One region of the Glycomyces sp. NPDC021274 genome, then DNA from elsewhere that is predicted to be linked to it. Evidence: riboswitches for the same ligand, from Rfam matches in the RefSeq annotation. Region 1 holds a riboswitch; the other holds the start of a gene.

Region 1 (3,400 bases):
CCTGCTGCACCTGGTCGCCGACGGCGTCGTGCAGGCCACGGTCGACCTCGACGATCCGTCCTATCTGGACGCCGAGTACATGCAGCGGATCGCGTACCTCGTCGACGCGATGGCCGAGCCGAAGCAGCCGCTGCGGGTCCTGCACCTGGGTGCGGGCGGGCTCGCGATGGCGCGGTACGTGGCCGCCACCCGGCCCGGGTCGTACCAGCAGGCGGTCGAGACGAACGAGGAGCTGGTCGCGCTCGTACGGGCCGAGGCGCCGCTGCCGCGCGGCGTGAAGGTGAAGATCCGGCACACGGACGCGCGCGAAGCGGTCGAGGCCGCGCCCGACGCGAGCTACGAGCTCATCGTCACGGACGTGTACGCCGGGGCCCGGGTGCCCGCGCACGTCACGAGCACCGAGTTCCTGCAAGCGGCACGGCGGGTGCTGCGCGCGGGCGGGCACTACGCAGTGAACCTGTGCGACGGCGGCCAGATGCAGTTCCTCAAGCCGGCGCTCGCGGCGATGTACGCGGTGTGGCCGCACGTCGCGATCATGGCCGAGCCCGCAGTGCTGCGGGGCCGCCGGTTCGGGAACGTGGTCGCGGTGGCGGCCGGCGTGGAGCTGCCGATCGCGGCGCTGCGGCGCCGCTGCGCCGGCGCGGCCTTCCCGTGCCGGGTGCTCGAGGGCACCGAGCTGAAGGAGTACATCGCCGGCGCTCCCCCGGCCACTGACGCGACCGCGATCCAGTCCCCGCCGCCCCCGCGCTCGCTCCGCAGCTTCTGAGCCGCGAGCGAACCCGATCGCGAACCGATGTCGTACGCACCGGTCACCATGGTCTCGGGGGCGACTGAGCACGCGAGGTTTCTTCACTACTGCGCGCCGCCGCCACGCCCGTCGCCACCCGTACTATCGCCGCCTCGGCCGTTCGGGCAATAAACCCGCTGGATAGTGGCCCTGTCTCCCCACCCGTCCTCACTGTCCGTTACTGGACTGTGGAGCGACTCACAGAGGACTTGGCGACTCGGGTCACCATGCGTTAGCGTCGGCGCCTTCCGGTCGGGTCCTCAGGGCTCCCCCAGAGACCCACCCGTCCGGACCGCCGAGCCGCGCTCGCATGACGTCCGTTCCTCCCGGTTCCGGGCGAAACACCGATGCGCGGGCCGGGGACCCAGCCGCGCCACACCCCCAGTTGATGGCGCACGGGGTGAATCCCGCTGCAGCGCAGCCGCAGCGGGTAGGGCGCTCTTCCCTGCCCGAACCCGACAGCTAACCCGGTAGGCGGCCGAGGAAGAAAGGCCACCTTGTGGCTCACGCCTGCTCTGAAACCGAACAACGTTCCCGAACCAGCGCCATCCTTCGCCGCGTCGCCGCCTACACGGGGGTCACCATCGCCACCGTCGGGCTCGTGACCGCCTTCTCCGGCACGCACGCCGACGCGGCCGACATCGACTACACCTCCGCGTCCGCCGCCGAGATCGAGGACCACCTCACCGATCTCGAGACCCAGCGCGACGCCGCCGCCGCCGACCTCGAGGCCCTCCAGGCCCAGCTCGACGCGGCCCAGGCCGTCATCGACGCCGCCGCCGCCGAGTACGGCACCTCCAACGCGCAGCTCACCGTCGTCACCGCCGCTGTCGAATCCGCCGAGGACGACCTCGACGCGAAGGTCTCCACCCTGGTGGCCTACGCGCAGGAGCAGTCCGACAAGTACGAGGAGGCGCAGGACGCCTCCGAGTCCGCCACGGAGCTCACCGCCGGCATCAGGGCCGAGCACCAGGAGATCGCCGCCCTCGACAAGCAGATCGACGAGGCCGAGCAGGCCCGCGACGAAGCCGAGGCCGCCGAAGCCGCAGCGGCAGCCGCCGCTGCAGCCGAGGCCGCCGCGTCCAGCGAGGCGACCGCCGACTCGGACTCCGGGTCGGATTCGAACGCGACTGCGTCCTACAGCGCCGACGCCGCCACCGCGGCCGTCCAGTTCGCGAAGGACCAGCTCGGCGAGTCGTACGTGTTCGGCGCCGCCGGCCCCGACACCTGGGACTGCTCGGGCCTCATCGCGGGCGCCTACGGCGTCTCGGACATCTCGCTGACCCACTCGACGTGGGCCATGTGGGACGAGACCAGCGCGATCGACCGCGACGACCTGCAGCCGGGCGACCTGGTCTTCTACAACGGCCAGAACCACGTCGCCATGTACATCGGCGGCGGCGAGGTCATCCACGCGCCCAAGCCGGGCGACGTCGTGAAGATCTCGGACCTCGACATGGGCATGTCCATCGACGGGTACCGCCGGGTCTGACCCCGGAACGCATGAACGAGCGTGGCCCGTCCCCGGTGGGGACGGGCCACGCTCGCGTTCACCTGCGCTGCGGGACTCATTCGGCGTGCCGACCGGCTCCACGACCGCATACAGCGCGGCCCTGCGCCGCCCCGCTGCCGACACGCTCCGGATACGACGGGAGGGCCGGGGCTCCCGCCCCGGCCCTCCCGCTATTCGTTCTAGTGCTTACGCGGCCCTAACGCTTGCGCAGTCAAGCCGCCTCGGCCATGACCTGGTCGTTGGCCAGTTCCTTGAGACGGGCCAGCGCCTGGATCTCGAGTTGGCGGATGCGCTCGCGCGACAGGTGGAACCGGTGCGCGACCTCCGTGAGCGAGTGCTCGCGGCCGTCCTCGAGCCCGTAGCGGGCCTTGACGATCCCCGCCGAGCGCTCGTCGAGGTGATTGAGCATCATCTCGATCCGCTGGCGTTCCATGCCGGCGAGGACGACGTCCTCGGGGCTGGGCTCGTCGGAGTCGGCGACCAGGTCGCCGAGGTTGGTGTCGCCGTCGTCGCCGATCGGCGTGTCCAGCGAGACGGTGTCCTGGCTCCAGCGGATGAGCTCCCTGACCCGTTCGACGGTGACGCCGAGTGCGGCGGCCACCTGCTCGGGTTCGGGATCGCCGCCGAGCTCACGGGTGAGCTGGCGGGTCACATTGCGCATCCGGTTGACGTCCTCGACCAGGTGCACCGGCAGGCGCACGGTGCGCTCCTGCTGGGCGATCGCCCGGCTGATGGCCTGACGGATCCACCACGTGGCGTAGGTCGAGAACTTGAAGCCGCGCTGGTAGTCGAATTTCTCGACGGCGCGGACCAGGCCCGTGTTGCCCTCCTGGATCAGGTCGAGCATCGGCATCCCGGAGCGGACGTAGCGGCGGGCGATCGAGACGACCAACCGCAGGTTCGCCTTGATGAACTGCTCCTTCGCCTTCGCCCCGTCCTCGACCAGGCGCTTCAGGTCCTTCTCGGTGGCGTCGCCGAAGGTCTCCCCCTCGCCGAGCAGGTGCTTCGCGAACAGACCGGCTTCGACAGCCTTCGCCAAGTCGACCTCGGCGGCGGCGTCAAGCAGCGGCGTCTTCGAGATCTCATGCAGGTAGACACCC
Region 2 (3,400 bases), on a different contig from region 1:
TCTTCTCCGTCTCGGACCTGCGCGAGATCGCCGCGTACGCGCGCGAGCGCCACATCATGATCGTCCCCGAGGTGAACCTGCCCGGGCACGCCCGCGCGGTGCTCGCCGCCTACCCCGAACTCGGTGCGGGCCAGGACACTGCGCACATCGACGGCTCGCAAGCGTCGCCGAAGCCTGTCTGCCCGACGTTCGGCGTGTTCGAAGAGGTCCTCGAACCGACGCAGGCCGCGCTCGACTTCGCGCTCGAGGCGTACACGGCGATCGCCGAGGTCTTCGACGGCCCGTTCATCCACATCGGCGGCGACGAGGTCCCGATGACCCAGTGGGAGTCGTCCCCTGTCGCCCGCGAGCTCATGGAGCGCGAGGGCATGGAGGACGTGCGCGGCGTCCAGGCCTGGTTCACCCGCGCCTTCTGCGACCACCTCGCCAAGATGGGCAAGCGGGTCATCGGCTGGGACGAGATCCTCGACGGCGGCGCGCCCGCCGAGGCCGCGGTCCAGGTGTGGCGCACCGAGGCCTATGTCGAGAAGGCCCTGGAGGCCGGGCACGAGGTGCTGGTCAGCCCGCAGACGCACGTCTACTTCGACCACTACGAGAGCGACGACCCGAGTGAACCGCTGCGCATCCACGGCCTGACCCCGATCGAGAAGGTCGCGGCGTGGGACCCGGCCCCCGCGGGGATCGACGAGGCCCGCATCCTCGGCGTGCAGTGCCAGCTGTGGTCGGAGTACCTGCCGAACCCGCGCGACGTCGAGTACGCCGCGTTCCCGCGCCTGGCCGTCTTCGCCGAGGTCGCTTGGACCAATCCCGATGTGCGCGAAGCGGACCCGGTCCTCGACCGGCTCTCGGTGCACCTGGAACGCCTGCACGCCATGGGCATCGGCTACCGCCCGCTCGAAGGCCCGAAGCCCTGGCAGCAGGGCGGCACCGGCCGCTACCGCCGCTTCGACTGGGACTTCACCGAGCCCGAGGTCGAGTAGCGGCCTTATCTCGCGGCCCTAACGCGCGGCGAGGCCCGTGCGGCCCGGAATCGTAGATCCTATTTCCTATAGGATCCCGATCCCAGGCCGCACGGGCCTCGTCTGCCATCGACTCGGTCCCCGGCGGCGGCGCCGGCGCATTGCCGGGTCAGCAGCAGGTCAGCAATCAAAAACTCGCCTGCGCCCCCGCCGGGGAGTCTGCGGCCCGGGCCCCACCAGGCCCGGGCGGCACTCACGTCACTCGGTCAGGGACGGCCGTAGCCGTCGATGCCCATGATGTCGATGTCCGCGATCTTCACCACGGTGGTCGAGTTCGGGGCGTGGATGATCTGCCCGTCGCCGATGTAGATCGCGACGTGGCTCAGCCCGTTGTAGAAGACCAGGTCGCCTTCCTGCAGCTCGTCGCGGGAGATCCGCGCCGTCTCGTTCCACTGCATCTCGGTGTTGTGCGAGAGCGAGGTGCCCACCGAACCCCACGCGCCCTGCGTCAGACCCGAGCAGTCCCACTCGTCGGGGCCGTCGGCGCCGTACACGTACTGGTCGCCGAGCTGGTCGTACGCGAACTGCACGACCCCGGACGAACCGGAGTAGTCGCCCCAGTCCCGCGACTCCTCGGGGTTCTCCTCGGCGTACTGGTCGTCGTACTCCTCTTCGAGGGCCTCGATCTCGTCCTCGATCGCCTTCTGCTGGTCCTCGATCTCGCCGAGGATCTCGTCGGCGCTGGCCTTGAGCGTCTCGAGTTCCGTCTTGCGGGTCTCGAGCTCCTGGACCTGGGCCAGGTTCTCCTGGAGCGCCGCGTTCTCTGCGTCCGTGAGGCTCTCGAGGTACATGAGGCGGTCGGCGAAGTCGCCGGGGTCGCCGCCGAGCACGGAGTTGACCATTGCGAAGTCGCCGCCGGCGTAGGCCGAGGCGGCGTAGTCGGCCAGGGCCTCGCTCGCCTCGGCGGTGGCGAGCTCCAGCGCGGGCAGCTGCGCTTCGATGTCCTCGATGAGCGCGTTGGCGTCCTCGAGTTCCTCGCGCTTGGCGTTGTAGTCCTCGATGACCTTCTCGAGCTCGTTGTGCCGCTCGTCGATCTCCGCCTGGATCTCCTCGCTCGACTGCGCGTTCGCCGAAGACGACGTGAACAGCGCGGCGGTCAGCGGGAGCAGGGCTGCGGCAGCTAGGGCGGCAGTGATTCGCCGGGTACGCACCAGGGAGGCGCTCCTTCCTTTGGCCGCCTACCGGGTTAGCTGTCGGGTTCGGGCGGAAGGAAGGGTCGCCCTACGCGCCGTGGACGCGATTCACCCCGTCGGCTCTGCGTGGAACGCCGACTGCTGGTTCCCCGGTTCAGCGAACAGCACCGATTGATGGCTCGCAAGCTTCGCCAAAACTGGGCTTCGCCGACTCGGCGGTGCCGCGCGGCGGGTGCGGGGTGCCCCCGAGTTTCCGACGCGACGGGTTCACGTTAGAGGCCGTTGTGGCCCTTGACAAGGGCGGGGGGAGAATTTTTCACACAATGGCACGGAATACTACGGGCCGCTCCACCAGGCTAACGAGCAGTTGCCGAGATACCCCTGAGGGGTATACACTGGCGGCCGGAGGACCGAGCACACGAAAGGTGTGACATGAGCGAGCAGACCGACCGCACTGGAGTCGCCGGCGACACGCCCCCGGCACCGGAAGCGCACGGCCACGACGGACACTACTGGTACCACGGGGACAAGGCCGCGCTCACCCGCCGCCTCAAGCGCATCGAGGGGCAGGTCCGCGGCATCCAGCGGATGGTCGAAGCAGACGAGTACTGCATCGACATCCTGACCCAGATCTCGGCGTCCACCAAGGGCCTCCAAGCCGTCGCGCTCAACCTCCTCGAAGGCCACCTGGCCCACTGCGTCGCGGAGGCGCAGACCTCGGGTGACCCGACCGCCGCCCAAGCCAAGGTCAAAGAGGCCTCGGACGCGGTGGCCCGACTGCTCAGAACCTGAACACCCGCCGAGCCGCCACCCGGCTCGCAAGCTCGCTTAAGGAGTAGCCATGGAAACCGTGTACGTCGTCAAAGGCATGACCTGCGGCCACTGCGTCGGCAGCGTCACCCAGGAGCTCTCAGCGCTTCCGGGCGTCGAGGGCGTCGACGTCGTCCTGGAGACCGGCAAGGTCACCGTCAAGAGCGAGACCGCCCTCACCGAGGACGCGGTCCGCGAGGCCGTCGACGAGGCCGGCTACGAACTCGTCGGCGTCGCGGGCTAACGGCTCGCGAGCATCGCCGCGAGTGCCGCACGGTCCAGCGCTATGGCCCTGAACACCCGTTCACCGGGTGTTCAGGGCCTCGTCGTTGCCGCCCGGGCGACCCGCTGCGATAAAGTCGGAGGCATGGCAGTCTCCGACGACGAACGTTCCGTCGAGCTCGACGAGGACTTCTCGGTGCTCCCGGACCAGACCTC

What was found. Region 1 has a riboswitch for cyclic di-AMP ahead of AB0I03_RS11955 (C40 family peptidase). Riboswitches for the same ligand answer to the same signal wherever they lie in the genome.
Region 2: it holds a riboswitch for cyclic di-AMP, as region 1 does, so the genes downstream of both, AB0I03_RS08715 (NlpC/P60 family protein) here and AB0I03_RS11955 (C40 family peptidase) in region 1, are expected to answer to the same signal.

What each region holds. Positions count from the first base shown of each region.
Region 1 is NZ_JBFADC010000004.1:227,042-230,441, forward strand. It holds gene AB0I03_RS11950 (fused MFS/spermidine synthase) at 1-766, shown strand, start outside; cyclic di-AMP (ydaO/yuaA leader) riboswitch at 1,120-1,279, shown strand; gene AB0I03_RS11955 (C40 family peptidase) at 1,389-2,279, shown strand; gene AB0I03_RS11960 (sigma-70 family RNA polymerase sigma factor) at 2,512-3,400, opposite strand, start outside.
Region 2 is NZ_JBFADC010000003.1:238,978-242,377, reverse strand. It holds gene AB0I03_RS08720 (beta-N-acetylhexosaminidase) at 1-980, shown strand, start outside; gene AB0I03_RS08715 (NlpC/P60 family protein) at 1,226-2,170, opposite strand; cyclic di-AMP (ydaO/yuaA leader) riboswitch at 2,179-2,342, opposite strand; gene AB0I03_RS08710 (metal-sensitive transcriptional regulator) at 2,585-2,944, shown strand; gene AB0I03_RS08705 (cation transporter) at 2,994-3,206, shown strand; gene AB0I03_RS08700 (hypothetical protein) at 3,330-3,400, shown strand, end outside.